3 regions of the Bacillus haynesii genome follow, and region 1 is predicted to be linked to each of the others. Evidence: riboswitches for the same ligand, from Rfam matches in the RefSeq annotation. Region 1 holds a riboswitch; each other region holds the start of a gene.
The links. Region 1 has a riboswitch for S-adenosylmethionine ahead of H2R00_RS08570 (methionine biosynthesis PLP-dependent protein). Riboswitches for the same ligand answer to the same signal wherever they lie in the genome.
Positions count from the first base shown of each region.

Region 1 (5,408 bases):
GCTATCGTGTCTTCAAGCGCCTTTCTTGTCGGTGTGCCTGACCGGCTGTAGTCATATTCGCCGAATTTGTCAAAAGAATCTTGATGAAAGGTTGACGCGTGCTGGATCGGCACGCTGACGGCTCCGGTTGCTCCGTCCGTTTTATTTTGGTTATGAACAAGCCTTGTTTCAAGCGTCCAGTTTTCATGACTCATGCGGAACCGCCTCCCCTTTCACTTTTTCCAGCGCAGCTTTGAGATCCTGCTTCAAATCTGAGACGTGTTCGATTCCGACTGAAAAGCGCAGAAGCCTGTTGCAGACGCCGTTCGCAATTCGGATGTCTTCCGGGATATCCATGTGGGTCTGTGTCGCCGGGTAGGTGATGAAGCTTTCGACTCCGCCGAGGCTTTCGGCGAAACAGATCGTCTTAAGATTTTTTAGAAACGGATTGACCCATTCTTCTTTTTGAACGCGGAATGACAGCATGCCACCTTTTCCCGGATAAAGAACATCGGCAATTTCCTCCTGCTCTTCCAAAAAGGCCGCGAGCTCACGGGCGTTTTCCTGATGCTGTCTCATCCTAAGAGCCAGCGTTTTCATCCCTCTCATTAAGAGCCACGAATCAAACGGCGATAATACCGCGCCGATGGCGTTTTGGTGCTGGAACATTTCCTCAGACAGCTCTTCGCCTTTTGCGACGACAAGCCCCGCCAAAAGGTCGTTATGACCCCCCAAATACTTCGTCGCGCTGTGAATGACAAGATCAGCGCCGAGCTCAATCGGCCTTTGCAGAACCGGTGTATAAAACGTATTGTCGACAATGAGCAGCAAGCCGTGCTCTTTGGCAATTTGCGCGATTTTTTGAATGTCTGCTTCCTGCATGAGCGGATTTGTCGGCGTTTCTACAAACAGGGCCTTTGTATTGTCCGTGATTTTCGACTTGATACAGTCTTCGTCTGAAAAATCGTCGTATAAAAAGCGCAGTCCGTATTTCTTCCATTCGTTTTCAAAAAGGCGGTATGTTCCCCCGTACAAATCGGATGAAACGATGAGCTCATCCCCGCTTTGAAACAGAGCCATGATCGTCTGAATGGCAGCCATACCAGAACTGAACGCAAAGCCGCGCGTTCCCCCTTCGAGTTTCGCGATTGCATCTTCAACAAGCTGTCTTGTCGGATTTTTTGTGCGAATGTAATCAAATCCTGTGGATTCCCCGATTCCTTTGTGCCTGTACGCAGAAGAGAAATAAACGGGAGGATTGACGGTTCCGGTTATTTCATCACTGCGGTTGCCGATTTGCGCCAGCGTTGTTTGTACATGTTCAGTCATATGACACCATCCTTTAAAAAGTAAAAACCCCTTCTTCATAAGAAGAAGGGGGATTATTCGCTTCTTCTTATCTTCCAAGCATCTGCTTGCTGGATTTAGCACCTTGGTACACTGACGTCGTCAGTGCAGACCGGTTGCTGAGGTTTCAAAGGGCCAGTCCCTCCACCTCTCGTGATAAGAATCTCTTCAATATTCTGATTGTTCTTTACTTTAACCTAATTCAAGACATTTTTCAAGGGTCATTTTTAAATCTTTCTTCATATTGAACATGGTATGATGAAATCAAATGACCGGATCGGAGGAATCAGATGCCCAAAACAGAGCGATTAATCGAATTGATGATGACCATTCATACAAGACGAAAATTTACGGCCGGGGAGCTCGCAGCAGAATTCGGAGTTTCCTACCGGACGATTCTCCGCGATCTGGACGAGCTGAGCGCACTCGGCGTCCCGATCTATTCTGAAACAGGCGCGAACGGAGGCTATTATTTGCTGAATGAGCCTGTGCTTCCGCCGCTCTTTTTTACACAATCAGAGGCGGCGGCTATGTTTTTCGCGTATCAATCTTTGCAGTTTTTCGGATCGCTCCCCTTTGATGCGGAAACGCGGATGGTTTTAAAAAAGTTCTACCGTCACCTTCCCGCGGAAACACAGGAGCGGATTGATGCGATGAAAGACAGAATCGTGTTCTGGAATCCGCATCGACCAAAAGCCGCCGAACATTTAGAGACGCTTCTTGACGCAGCCACCACTCAATCCGTTTTGACGGTCGTTTATGACGGAACAGACGATTGCAATGAGAGATCCATCCAGCCCATCGGCTTATACAGCTGGAACGGCTTCTGGTACTGTCCGGCCTATTGCTTTAAAAGGCAGGCGTTTAGACTGTTCCGCGCCGACCGCATCCTCCGTGCGGAAAAAGCGGACAGCGGGCAGGCCCGTCAGCTTCCCTATCCATCGGTTCTCAGCTGGATCAAACATTCGGAGAGCGAGTGCCCTGAACCGGTGCGGCTGCAAGCGGAACTGACACGCAGAGGAGCCAGGCGGGCTGCGGCTGATGTGGATTTATTCAAGATCCTCACCATGCGGGATGACGGAACGGGGGCGATCGATACAAACATCCCCAGGTCTGAACTTGAGTATTTCGGGGAACTTTTGTGGAACCTCGGCACTGAGGCAACTGTAAAAGAACCCGCGGAAATCAAGCTTCAGCTGAAACGAAAGGCTGCTGACATTTTAGCGAAGTACGGCTGACTTTTTTTAAGAATCATGACAAAGCCTGTCAGGATTAGGTGATACTTTTAGAATAAAACCAAATGGAAAGGATGAAGCAAATGAATCAAGTTCAAGCGCTGCGTGGCGATTTGTTCCACGAAATGGAGACGGGCATCCGCTCCACGTGTCATCTTCTGAAAAAAGTGAAGGAATCTGACTGGTCTTACCGGCCCGCCGACCGCATGCGAAGCCTGAAAGAACTGGCAAGTCATTTGGCGGCCATCCCTGAAGCCGACTTGGCCATCATGCAGGAAAAGGAAGAGGACGTCATCGCCCGGATTGAAAAGAAATATGGTGCATTGCAGTCGGCTGACCAAATGGCTGAAGCTATGCAGAAAGGATTCGACGCTTTTCAAACGTATATGACCTCCCTTTCCGACGAGGAATTTTTGACGAAGAAGACAAAGCCGTTTTACCTCGATGAAGGGATGACCCAAAGCCGCTGGCTGACAGAAACGCTTACCCACGTCTTCCATCACAGGGCCCAGCTGTTTAATTATTTAAAACAGCTCGGCTATGACGTCAACATGTTCGATCTTTATCTTTAAAAGGTGATCATATGAAGCTGCCTCTGACAAAAGAAGAACGGTCAAACTTAAAGACAGCCAAGGTAAAAATAAAAAACACGGCACATATGGATCTGTCCGCCCTTGCACATGCGCTCGGTTCGTCTTTGAAACGCGCCGTATACATCAAAGCGCTCGCCCAGTTTCAAACGGTTCCTTCCATCGGGCCGAAAATGGCGCAGTGCGCCGTTGACCTAGGCTATTATTCTCTCGATGACATCAAGCATGAATCAGGTGCGGATTTGATCATCCGCCTCGAAAAACTGAAAGGCTACTGGGAAGACCCTTGTGCAGAAGATGCGCTGCGCTGCATCGTCCATTATGCCAACGATCCCGAAAGCGGTAAAAGCTGGTGGGATTTCACAGCGGAAAGAAAAAGGTACCGCGAGCGATACGGATACCCTCCGGATAGACCGTCAACGCCATGGTACGAAAAAAAACGATCATAAAAAATCACGGCTGCCGAACAAATCGGCAGCTCTTTTTGCTTCTTTCACAAGAGAATTTCGTGTTACAATGAATGGAAACGTTCACAAACATTATTTCTGGAGGAATTCACCTTGGCTATGAAAACAGGAGTCATTCAGGAGAAAAAGCTTTTTTCGGAAGAGCTCGGCGAGGAAATGGAGCTTCTCGTCTATTTGCCGTCATCCTTCTCGCCGCTTTACAAATATCATGTGATCATCGCACAGGATGGACATGACTATTTCCGGCTCGGGCGCATCAGCAGGCAGGTGGAAGAACTGTTGGCGAACGGTGAAATCGAAAGAAGCATCATCATCGGCATTCCGTACAAAAACGTACAGGAAAGAAGGCTTACATACCATCCGGAAGGGTCAAAATTCGAAGCGTATAAACGTTTTTTGGCAAATGAACTCGTCCCTTTCACCGACAGAGAGTATCCGACATACCAAGTCGGATCAGGCAGGACGCTAATCGGGGATTCGCTCGGAGGAACGGTCTCTCTCATGACGGCACTTGACTACCCGAATATGTTCGGGAACGTCATTATGCAGTCTCCTTATGTCGACCGTCATGTTCTCGATAAAGTGAAACAGTCCGATTCCCTGCAGCTTATTTCAATTTGCCACCAAATCGGCGAGAAGGAAACCGCCGTCAAAACGACCGATGATCAAATTTTGGACTTCACAGGTCCAAATGAGCAATTAAAAGAATTGCTTGAAGAAAAGCAGACAAACTACGATTTCAAAGCTTTCGACGGCGATCACAAGTGGACGTACTGGCAGCCGCTCATCACCCCCGCTTTAAAAAAAATGCTGTAGCTCTCTGTATATCGGCCCATCTTTGATATACTAAACCATATCAATTGTTTAAGGAGGGAACAAAATGAAATACGGTATTGTGCTATTTCCATCAAAAAAACTTCAGGACATTGCAAATTCCTACCGAAAACGCTATGACCCGAATTACGCTTTAATTCCGCCCCACCTTACATTAAGAACACCTTTCGAAGTGTCTGAAGACGAGATCGAGGGCGTCGTTCGACACCTGAGGGAGCTTTCAAAAGAGCTGAAACCGGTCACGCTGAAGATTACAAAATTCAGTTCCTTTGCCCCCGTCAATAATGTCATTTACATGAAAGCCGAACCGACAGAGGAATTAACGCAGCTTCATGAAAAAATGTACAGCGGCGTTTTGGAAGGCAAACCCGAATATGCGTTTGTTCCCCATGTCACAGTCGCACAAAAGCTGTCAGATGATGAGCATTCCGACGTCCTCGGCACGCTGAAAATGAGAGACGCGTCACACGAAGAAGTCATCGACCGCTTTCACCTGCTTTACCAATTGGACAACGGATCATGGACCGTCTATGAAACTTTTATTTTAGGAGCGTGAAGAAAGCCAGTGGAAGCCGTCATTGTGAAGAATCAACAACAGCTTGAAGACGCCTTCTTTGTTAGAAAGGAAGTCTTTATCAAGGAGCAGCACGTATCACCGGAAGAAGAAATGGATCATCTTGATCAGGAATCTTCACATCTCGTCATCTATGACGGAAAAGAGCCGATCGGCGCTGGCCGCCTCCGGCTTGTCGACGGCTACGGCAAACTTGAACGAATCTGTGTGCTGAAAAGCCATCGCTCTCTCGGCGTCGGCAACCTGATCATTCAGGCGCTTGAAGAGGAAGCCGCCAAGCAAGGCGCAGCTCAATTCATGCTGAACGCGCAGACACAGGCTGTTCCCTTTTACGAAAAACACGGCTATAAGGTCGTGTCTGAAGAATTTTTAGATGCGAATA
Region 1 is NZ_CP059494.1:1,729,107-1,734,514, forward strand. It holds gene metC (cystathionine beta-lyase) at 1-194, opposite strand, end outside; gene H2R00_RS08570 (methionine biosynthesis PLP-dependent protein) at 184-1,308, opposite strand; SAM riboswitch class I at 1,373-1,489, opposite strand; gene H2R00_RS08575 (helix-turn-helix transcriptional regulator) at 1,617-2,564, shown strand; gene H2R00_RS08580 (DinB family protein) at 2,645-3,133, shown strand; gene H2R00_RS08585 (helix-hairpin-helix domain-containing protein) at 3,145-3,600, shown strand; gene H2R00_RS08590 (esterase family protein) at 3,712-4,434, shown strand; gene H2R00_RS08595 (YjcG family protein) at 4,499-5,008, shown strand; gene H2R00_RS08600 (GNAT family N-acetyltransferase) at 5,018-5,408, shown strand, end outside.

Region 2 (5,408 bases), 160 kb from region 1:
TATTTTGAAATCGAGTATAATAGATTTGTGGAATTAAAGGTGTAATACCCATCGATGAAATATGGTAAACATCTTTACAAGAGTTCATGCGGATAGAAGGAGGTTTTATGATGCGCCAAATGATGAAAAAACCAGTTTCAAGGCTCCGAACCGTCTTTGCCGTGAAAGAAGCGTATTCAGGCCTCTTATTGTTTTTCAGAGCATTTAGAGCCTGGAGAAAGGGAGACTACCCCTTATTCCCGAAAAAAACGATTTTACTGGCCGCGCTGGCATTTATTTATGTGCTGTCTCCGATCGATTTGATTCCCGATGTTCTCGCAGGCATCGGCTGGCTTGATGATGCGGCTGTACTCGCTTTTCTGTTCAGACAGATAACCAAAGAGCTGGACGGATTTGAAACACATCTAATGGGAGGAATAAACGGCAATGGCAAACAATAAAATTCTCGGCATCAATCATCTCTTGTTTTCGGTCTCTGACCTGTCCGTCTCTATTTCATTCTATGAAAAGGTGTTTGATGCCAAGTGGCTCGTAAAAGCCGAGAAAACCGCTTATTTTGACCTGAACGGCATCTGGCTCGCATTAAACGAAGAGAAAGACATTAAGAGACAGGAAATTCACGACTCTTACACCCATATCGCGTTTTCGATTCAACAGGAAGATTTGCCGTTCTGGGAAAAGAAATTACACGATTTAGGTGTAAACGTGCTAAAGGGCAGAAAACGGCACGAAGGCGACAAAGATTCAATTTATTTCTCAGATCCAGACGGCCATAAGTTCGAGCTTCACACCGGCTCTGTATTTGACCGTCTTCAATACTATCAAAATGAAAAACCGCATCTCTCATTTCATGAAGGCCACATCAAGGCCCTTTATGACAGAAACAAATAAAGAAAGCGTCCAAGTGGACGCTTTCTTTATGGCCGGTTCACACTCTCTTTCTCATAAATCGGCACCCAGCCCTCTGTCGTCACAAAGATTCTGACAGCCACGACTTTCCGGTCTTCCTGAAGCGTGAAATAATGGCGGGTGTTTTCAGGAACGGAGATCAAATCCCCCGGATTTAAGAGGACATCAAAAAATGTACCGTCCTTTCCTTCTATCGCAAAGATGCCGTGGCCGCTGACGATAAATCTGACTTCATCGTCTGTATGATGATGCTCCTGTTTGAAATTCTTCAAGAGCTCATCGAGTTTCGGATTTTGGTCGGAAAGCGAGATGACATCGCTCGCTTTATAGCCGCGGCGTTCTGAAATGTCTTTGATTTCAGCGGCAAAGACGTCTAAAATCTCCTGTTTCTCTTCATCGGTCAAATCGTATTTTTCTTTTAAGCCGGCCGGTAGTTTTGTGATGTCCCACTTTTCATAAATAACCTCCTGCCGCTTTAGAAATTGTTCCACTTCTTCCTGCTTTTCAATGGTCGTGTTTTGTTCATCATGGATCCGAATTGTCGCCATGTTTTCTCCCCCTTTTTAATTAAACGTGATAAGCCTGCAAAGCTTTCAGCTTTAAATGCCAGCTGAACAAGAATTCATATGCTTCAAGCATCCGCTTTGCTTCAAATGCCGTTTTTCCCCAGACGGTAATACCGTGGCTGCGAATCAGCACTGCGCCTGAATCGCCTGAAAGGTGCCCGGCAAAATCCGCCGCCAAATCCGGAATATGAGCACTGTTTTCGATAATCGGGATCGTCACCTCCGCATTTTCCTCCCAAAGCCCGAGCGCCTTTATGATTTCCTGGCCTCTGAATGTCACTTGCTTTTCTTTTGCATAAAGCTCTGAGATGACATTGTTGTCAATCGTATGGACATGAAGACAGCAGCCGGCGTTTGTATTTTGATAGACAAAGGTGTGCAGCAGCGTCTCCGCCGACGGCTTCAGCGCATGTCCGGTCTCCGCCGGCCTCCCCTCTTCGTCCGCCAGCAGAAAATCCTCCGCGGTCTCTTTTCGCTTATCTTTTCCGCTTGCCGTGATGAGAAATCGCAGCGGGCCTTCTGATACTTTGATTGACAGATTACCGCTTGTCGCCGGGAACCAATCCCTTTCCGCAAGCTCTTTTTTTACCTCGGCAAGTTCCTGCCGTTTTTGCTCAATAGCCATCCTTTCACCTCCGCGGTCTCTTCAAGTATTCGTTTTGCATCGTGGAAATCGCCGAATGCTGCGTGCTTCAAACCGAGCCCTTCACATTCGCGCAGCAAATAATCGCGCGCGATGCACAAGTCGGAACATTTGGCAGCTTCAACATCTGTAACAGAGTCCCCGATCATGACAACAAAATCGTCCCGACCTTTCAGCCGGCGGATGATGGAAGGCTTGCAGCATCCGCATTCATTTCCGCAGCCCCCGTCACACGGATACGGCCAGCGGATCTCGATATTGCGGCCTGTGAAGCCGGCCTCGTTGCAATAAATGCGGTTCTTTTCAACAATTCCTTCAAGCAGGGGATAGACGAAAAAATCCATCCCTCCGCTCACGACGTAAAACGGAAGACCCTTCTCATCCAGGAAAGAGACAAACTCTTTAAACCCGGGGCGGATCTCGGCTTGTTTCAGTACATATGCCGTAATGTCTTCTTTCAGGCTGCTCGGCAGCAATTCAAACATTCTGCCGACTCCGTCCTTAATCGATATGTCCTTGGACAGAACCCCGTCTTTTAAAGCAATCCACTCTTTTGGAGCAAATTGTTTCATAATGCTGATGATGTTGTCGTTTGTTGTGATCGTTCCGTCAAAATCACAAATGATAAGCGGCTTCCTCATACAGAAACCTCAACCCTTCCCCATTTTTCAAGGGCGAGCTTCAAATCGGGAGAACGCTTTGCTTTTTCTTCGACAGGCTCCGCTTCCAGGACGGCATCAATGACCGCCCGAAACGCTCTTCCTCCGCCTGCCGCTCCGTTTGGATGACCGTGAATCCCCCCGCCTGCATTGATGATATGGTCAATGCCAAAGTCTTTCATCAAGAGCGGGACCATGCCGGGGTGAATACCGGCCGACGGCACCGCGAATGTCGGTTTAAAAACGTCTTCCTTCGTGCATTCATCGTATATGGCAAGCGCAGCCCGCTTCGGCAGAGCAACGCTTCCGTACGGAGAAGGGAACAGGCTGAAATCAGCACCCGCATACCGGTTCAGCTTGCCGAGCAAGAGCGAATGGGAAAAACCGTAATGCGGCGACGAAGTGAGTGCGCCGCTTACTGCCGGGTGCGCCATGATCGGCAGCGGAATGTCGTCGTCTTCCGCAAGGCTTTGCAAAACATCGAGCCCGTAGGCATACACATTAAGCAGCAAAACATCGGCTCCGAGCTCGGCTGCTTTTCTCGCCTTCGATTTCAGCTCCATTGTCCTGCCCGTCAGATTGACGGCATACAGGGTTTTACGCCCTGTTTCTTCAAAGGCAGCCTTAAGCACTTTCCTTCCTTCTGTGATTCGTTTTTCAAAGGGGGCACTGCCTGTTTCAAATAAGATTTCATCGTCCTTGATCAAATCCACTCCGCCAAGCGCCTGCTGCCTCAGCTGTTCCTTCAAGTCTTCCATATCGCGGCCAATGACGCCTTTAAAAATGCTCATCAACAGAGGCCTTTCAAATTCGCCGATTTTTTTCCGGATCCCGTATACGCCGAATTTCGGACCCGGCAATGATTGTTTAAAATACTGCGAAAACTCCAAATCAGCCAATTTGATTTTTCCATCGAGAGACAGCTTGCCAAAAACGGTCGTCAGCACAGCGGGAATGTCGCTTGTAAAATTGGCTTCCGGATAGGCGATGGTAACCGTTGCCTGTTTTTCCCCCAGTGCGCTTTCTGTTTCTTCGACCTTGACGACGCGTCCTTTATGCTTTTTCAGCTGCTCCTGCTTTAAGAGCGGCAGATCTGTCCACGATCCGACCGTCAGCCCGATCGCGATTTGCTCAGCCCGCTTTTCTGCGTCACATCCTGGATCTGCCAAAATATATGTTGCCAAAAGTTCACTCATTGTGTAGCTCCTTCCTGCTTCATTCATATAAAAAAACCTCTTTTGCTGCTTTAGCTAAAAGAGGTTTCGCTTTTCAGGTTCGAATCCTTATCTCTCAGCGTCAGCTGCAAGAATTAGCACCGTGCTTAAAAAGTCGGTTGCCGGGCTTCATCGGGCTTGTCCCTCTGCCTGCTCTTGATAAGAATATTGATTTTATAAATTATTTTGAATTATCCCATCGTTTTTCCCGATTGTCAATGACTGTGGCCGGTCTTTTTGAATATATTCAGCTCGGCAATACGCGAAGCCGCTTCCCGGAGCCGCTCTTCGCTTGTCAAGAGGCCGACTCTCACGTATCCTTCTCCGTGTTTGCCGAAGCCGATGCCGGGCGCTGTGACGACGTTCGCTTTTTCGAGAAGCAGATCGGAAAAAGACTCAGATGTATATCCGTCGGGAACAGGCATCCAGGCGAAAAAAGATCCTTGCGGAGCATCCGCATGCCAGCCGATATCGCGGACCGCACGAATCCATGCATCCCGCCTTTTTTCGTAGCGCTCATTTTGCTCCTTGACACACGCTTGATCTGATAGGAGCGCGGTCGCCGCGGCGTCTTGGACCGCTTTAAAGAGGCTGACATACATATGGTCCTGATAAAGGTTCAGCGCTTCGATCACAGAGGCGTTGCCAACTGCAAACCCGACCCGCCATCCAGCCATATTATACGTTTTGGAAAGCGTGTAAATTTCGATTCCTGCGTCTTTTGCCCCCGCCGTTTCCAGAAAGCTGACAGGCCTCTTGCCGTCGTAGCCGATCGCGCCGTAGGCAAAATCGTGGACGACGCAAATTCCGTTCGACTTGGCAAACCGGACGGTCTCTTCGAAAAAAACAGGTGTGGCTTGGGCACCGGTCGGATTGTTCGGATAATTTAAATACATGAGCTTCGCTTTTTCTTTCACTTCCTTCGGAATCCGACTGTAGTCAGGCAGAAACTGATTGTCCGCTGTAAGCGGCATCGTTTCCATGTTCGCTCTTGCCAGCTCAACGCCCGACCAGTAGTCGGGATAACCCGGATCGGGAACGAGCACGGTATCCCCCGAATTTAACAAACATTGCGGGAGCTCGACAAGACCGGCTTTTCCGCCGAACAATACAGCGACTTCGCGTTCGGGATCGAGCTCTACGCCGTATTCCCTTTGATAGAACGCGGCTGCCGCCTCCTTCAGTGAACGACTGCCGCGAAAGGAGGAATACTGATGGTTTTCAGGGTTGCGGACGGCTTGCGCCATTGTATCAACGATGTGATCCGGTGTCGGCTGATCCGGATTCCCCTGACCGAGATTGATCACATCATGGCCGGCGGCAATTTTTTCATTCACCTTTTTGACCAAGGAAGCGAAAAACTGCTCAGGCAGCTGTTTCAACACATCTGAAAGCTCAAATTTCATACGATTCACCC
Region 2 is NZ_CP059494.1:1,570,784-1,576,191, forward strand. It holds gene H2R00_RS07740 (YkvA family protein) at 108-440, shown strand; gene fosB (metallothiol transferase FosB) at 427-891, shown strand; gene H2R00_RS07750 (1,2-dihydroxy-3-keto-5-methylthiopentene dioxygenase) at 918-1,457, opposite strand; gene H2R00_RS07755 (methylthioribulose 1-phosphate dehydratase) at 1,477-2,100, opposite strand; gene mtnX (2-hydroxy-3-keto-5-methylthiopentenyl-1-phosphate phosphatase) at 2,061-2,759, opposite strand; gene mtnW (2,3-diketo-5-methylthiopentyl-1-phosphate enolase) at 2,756-3,973, opposite strand; SAM riboswitch class I at 4,058-4,157, opposite strand; gene H2R00_RS07770 (pyridoxal phosphate-dependent aminotransferase) at 4,207-5,397, opposite strand.
Region 2: linked by a shared signal. The riboswitch ahead of mtnW (2,3-diketo-5-methylthiopentyl-1-phosphate enolase) and the one ahead of H2R00_RS08570 (methionine biosynthesis PLP-dependent protein) in region 1 are both predicted to bind S-adenosylmethionine.

Region 3 (5,408 bases), 2.1 Mb from region 1:
CCACTATATATTAAATGGCGAAAAGCAATGGATTACAAACTCAGCCTTTGCTGATATTTTCGTCGTCTATGCGAAAATAGACGGCGAACATTTTTCGGCCTTCATTGTAGAAAAAGATTACGCAGGCGTTTCCACAGGGCCTGAAGAGAAAAAAATGGGCATCAAAGGCTCATCGACCCGCACGCTCATCTTAGACCAGGTCCAAGTTCCGAAAGAAAACCTTTTAGGGGAACCGGGAAAAGGGCATGTCATCGCCTTCAATATTTTAAATATCGGCCGCTATAAGCTGGCTGTCGGGACAATCGGCGCTTCCAAACGGGTCATCGAGCTGTCCGCTTCATACGCCAATCAGCGCCAGCAATTTAAGACGCCGATTTCAAGATTCAGCTTAATCGGGGAAAAAATCGCCAATATGTCAGCCAAACTTTATGCGATGGAAAGCTCTGTTTATCGTACGGTCGGGCTGTTTGAAGACAAAATGGGCACTTTGAGCGAAGAAGAGCAAAAAGACGGGCGCCAAGTCGCGAAATCGATCGCTGAATATGCAATCGAATGCTCTCTTAACAAAGTATTCGGATCTGAAACGCTTGATTATATCGTTGATGAAGGCGTTCAAATCCACGGCGGTTACGGATTCATGCAGGAATACGAAGTGGAGCGGGCTTACCGCGATTCACGGATCAACCGGATTTTTGAAGGCACAAACGAAATCAACCGCCTCATCGTCCCGGGCACCTATATGAAAAAAGCGATGAAAGGCGAGCTTCCTCTGTTTGAGAAAGCAAAGGCACTTCAGGAAGAACTGATGATGCTCATGCCTGAAGAACCAGGTGACGGCGTTCTCGAACAGGAAAAGTATCTGCTGAGAAACGCCAAAAAGACCGCGCTCATGATTGCGGGACTCGCCGCGCAAAAATACGGAAAAGGGCTCGACCAGGAGCAGGAAATCCTCGTTAACATCGCCGACATTGTCAGCCAGGTCTACGCGATGGAAGCAGCTATTTTGCGTACTGAAAAAGCCATCAAGGCAACCGGCGAAGACAAGAACGCCCAGAAAATTCTTTATACGCAGATTTTTGCACAGGAAGCTTTTCAGGAAATTGAAAGCCATGCCAAGGAATCGCTCATCGCGATGGAATCAGGCGATTCGCTGCGCATGATGCTGTCCGCGCTCCGCAAATTGACGCGCTTTACGCCTGTCAACGTCATTGAGAAAAAGCGCCAGGCAGCTAAGGAAGTCTTTGAAGCTGAGAAATATATCGTATAAACGAAAGCCCTGCTTTAGGCGGGGCTTTTAAGCTTCTATAGAATCAAGCACTGTTTTAGGTTTTTCATTCGATCTATGTTAAAATTACCTCGATTAAATGAGAGGGGTGTATGTATGGCTTTGGATTTTTACTGGTATCCGAAATGCGGGACATGCCGCAAAGCGAAAAAATGGCTCGAAGACCACGGAAAAGAAATCAATGGGATACATATCGCAGAACAGCCGCCGAGCAAGGAAAAACTGAAAGAGCTCTACGAGAAAAGCGGGCTTGAATTGAAGAAGTTTTTCAACACGAGCGGCCAAAAATACCGCGAACTCGGCCTGAAAGACAAGCTGCAAAGCATGTCTGAAGATGAGCAGCTGGAACTGCTTGCATCAGACGGTATGCTGATCAAACGCCCAATTACGACAGACGGCAGTAAAGTAACGGTCGGTTTTAAAGAAGATCAGTTTAAGACATACTGGTTATAACACATCAAAATATGATATCTTCAATGTAGGATCGATTAAAACACTTTATGGAGGGGTTAGCATGAGCACACCGAAAGAGTTGCGTTATTCAGAAGAACACGAATGGGTGAAAACCGAAGGAGATAAAGTCAGAATCGGCATTACAGACTTTGCACAATCTGAGCTTGGAGACATCGTATTTGTCGAGCTTCCTGAAGTGGGAGACGAAATCAAGGCGGACGAGCCTTTTGGCAGCGTTGAATCCGTAAAGACCGTTTCTGAGCTGTATGCCCCGATCAACGGAAAAGTGGTCGAAGTGAACGAAGATTTGGAAGACAGCCCTGAATTCGTCAACGAGTCTCCGTATGAAAAGGCATGGATGATTATTGTCGAGCCGTCTGATGCTTCTGAAATCGAAAATCTGATGACAGCCGAGCAATATGAGGACATGATAAAAGAAGACTAAGGATTATTCAGGATAGCTGTTCGTCGTTTGGATACTCTATATCAAGAGGGGGTGTCCAAATTGACGCTGAAAAAAGAACGTATTGATATTACAGAACATGTGGAAAGCCGATTAAAAAACGGTGGAACGCAGCTGTATCATGAAAATGAGCTGATCGGCCGAATGACCGGCAAGGATCAATACGAGTTGAAATCTGGATATTCATTCCAAGATGAAAAGTTTTACAAAATGGCGGATACCGTAAGCGGACCGGATGCTAAATATGTAGACTGTGATGACCACCAAGGCTGGTGTTAATCAAGTCAGGCGGTGAATATTCACTGCCTTTTTTTACAAGTAAATCTTTAAAGGTGATCCATATGCCGGAAAATGAAAAAGTCATGATTGTCGAAGGGAAATCAGATAAGCAAAAAGTGAAGCATGTCATCGAAGAGCCCGTGGACATCATTTGCACAAACGGAACGATCAGCCAGGCAAAACTCGATGAATTCGCCGAGACGCTGTTTGATAAAGACGTTTATATCCTGGTGGATGCCGATGAATCAGGCGAAAAGCTCCGCCGTCAGCTGAAGAGGGAGCTCCCCCAAGCTTCGCATCTATACATCGATAGAGTATACAAAGAAGTCGCTTCCGCCCCGAGTCAGCATGTTGCAGAAGTATTATTTCGTTCAAACATCCGGGTACATACAAAATATCTATTATAAAAAGTATTGAGGTGCGGTTCAACAGATGCAAGAACTTCAAGAAAAAGAGCTAAAACGGCTTGAGCATGAAACCTGTCTTCTATATGTATACACGCCGTTCTGCGGAACGTGTCAACTGGCCGGAAGAATGCTGGAAGTCGTTGATGAAATGATGAAGGACGTTCCTTTTTATAAAAACAATCTCAATTATTCCCCGTCATTTGCCAAGGAGCAGGAAATAGAAAGCGTTCCGTGTTTTATCCTTTACAAAAACGGGCGAGTCGTCAAAAAAGAATACGCTTTTCACTCCGTTTCCTACTTATATGATACGATTAAACAAAATGTTGTGGATTAAGGGCGGTTTTGACATATTTCTCGGGAAATAACCAGCAAAAACTTGTCGAGCAATTCCTAAAGGAACTCCTGCGGCAGACAGAGAATCTGTAAGTATGACCAATTTACAGGAGGTTATACAGTTGGAGAAAATGGGATTGATAGAAAGAGAGGACAAGGCTCTTTTTTTAAAACCTCTATTATCTACAACGGCTTTGCTGATTACGTTTCAAGGCGAGAAAGAAGCTTTTACGTTAGCGATCAACGAAAAAGGGGAAATGGAAAAATCTTCTCCTGTAGAAAAAGCTCATTTGACCTTTTTTGGAGAGCAAAGCGAGATTATTGACCTTCTACACGGTGACATTTCGTTGCAGCATCTCGTACAGCGCGGCACTGTTAAAGTTAAAGGCTCTTTCAGAGCTTTATTGAAGCTTGAAGCGATTTTATGGCTGACGGACGGCTTCTTTAAAAACAGCGATCTTTATTCATAGACTTATTAAAAATTTGAAAAATCGGCACATTCCGTGTATAAGTCAGACAGGGACGGGCGTTTGCGTTCGTCTCTTTTCGCCGTAGGCCGATTGTCTTAAGAAAAATAGTTGACAACTATTTTTCCGCATGATATCCTACTTTAAGAATTCCGATCATAATAATCAAAAAATAAATATATGTTTCTCTTATCCAGAGAGGTGGAGGGAAGTGCCCTATGAAACCCGGCAACCATCAACACGTGTTGAAATGGTGCCAATTCACGCGAAGCATTATGCTTTGAAAGATGAGAGAAAGGCCCAGACTATTCAAAAGCCTTTCTGCTCATGTGTGCAGAAAGGCTTTTTTCATTGTTTGATCAGGAATTTAGACAACTATGAGAATTGAGCAAGAAAGCAGGTGATGGCTTTTGATAAATCTTCAAAATGTTTCAAAGATTTATCGGTCAAAGCATGGAGATGTCAATGCTGTCCAAGATGTCACCCTTACGATTAAAAAAGGTGAAATCTTCGGAATTATTGGATATAGCGGAGCTGGAAAAAGCTCCTTGATCCGTCTCTTGAACGGACTTGAACAGCCGACTTCAGGTACGGTTGAAGTAGCCGGCAGAACAATCAGCGAGATCAAAGGGAAGAAGCTGAGGAATGCAAGGCAGGAAATCAGCATGATTTTCCAGCATTTCAACCTCTTGTGGTCAAGAACGGTGCGCGACAATATTGCGTTTCCGCTGGAGATCGCCGGTGTCAGCAAAGCAAAACGTCTGAAAAGAGTCGCTGAACTGATTAAGCTTGTCGGTCTTGAAGGCAAGGAAAACGCCTACCCTTCACAGCTTAGCGGAGGGCAAAAGCAGCGCGTCGGCATCGCACGGGCGCTCGCAAACAATCCGAAAGTTCTCTTATGCGATGAAGCGACATCAGCGCTTGATCCGCAGACGACTGACTCGATCCTGGGTCTTCTGTCCGATATCAATGAAAGGCTCGGGCTGACCATTGTCCTGATTACTCATGAAATGCATGTCATCAGGAAAATCTGCCACAGAGTGGCCGTCATGGAAAACGGAAAGGTCGTAGAAGAAGGCGATGTGCTGAACGTATTCCTCAAGCCGAAGGAAGAAATGACAAAGCGCTTTGTTCAGCAGGTAACAGAACCGGTGGAAACAAAGGAAACGCTGAAGCATTTCCTCGAAGAAACGACATCCGGACGGACGATCAAGCTCACCTTCGTCGGTGAAGCAGCCGAATCGCCGCTGATCACGCAGATCATTCGGAAGTTCAATGTTGAAGTCAACATCCTTCAAGGCAAAATCTCGCAAACTCAGGACGGCGCATACGGTTCATTGTTCATTCATGTCGACGGACATGAAAACGAGGTCAATGATGTGGTCGATTTCATCAAGAGCCGCCAGGTAGAAGCAGAGGTGATCACGAATGTTTGAAAAACTGTTTCCAAACGTAGATATGGAGCAGCTGTGGGAAGCTACGTATGAAACGATATATATGACAGGAATTTCCCTATTGTTTGCTTTTATCATCGGAGTGATTCTCGGTATGCTGCTGTATTTGACTTCAAAAGGAAACATTTGGCAGAACCGGGTCGTTAACGGTGTAATATCGGCAATTGTCAATGTGTTCAGGTCTATTCCTTTTATTATATTGATTATTCTGCTGCTCGGTTTCACAAAGTTTTTAATGAACACGATCCTGGGGCCGAACGCCGCACT
Region 3 is NZ_CP059494.1:3,898,309-3,903,716, forward strand. It holds gene H2R00_RS19240 (acyl-CoA dehydrogenase FadE) at 1-1,267, shown strand, start outside; gene H2R00_RS19245 (arsenate reductase family protein) at 1,382-1,738, shown strand; gene gcvH (glycine cleavage system protein GcvH) at 1,800-2,183, shown strand; gene H2R00_RS19255 (YusG family protein) at 2,244-2,480, shown strand; gene H2R00_RS19260 (toprim domain-containing protein) at 2,543-2,887, shown strand; gene H2R00_RS19265 (thioredoxin family protein) at 2,913-3,221, shown strand; gene H2R00_RS19270 (SCP2 sterol-binding domain-containing protein) at 3,343-3,690, shown strand; SAM riboswitch class I at 3,874-3,981, shown strand; gene metN (methionine ABC transporter ATP-binding protein MetN) at 4,098-5,123, shown strand; gene H2R00_RS19280 (methionine ABC transporter permease) at 5,116-5,408, shown strand, end outside.
Region 3: linked by a shared signal. The riboswitch ahead of metN (methionine ABC transporter ATP-binding protein MetN) and the one ahead of H2R00_RS08570 (methionine biosynthesis PLP-dependent protein) in region 1 are both predicted to bind S-adenosylmethionine.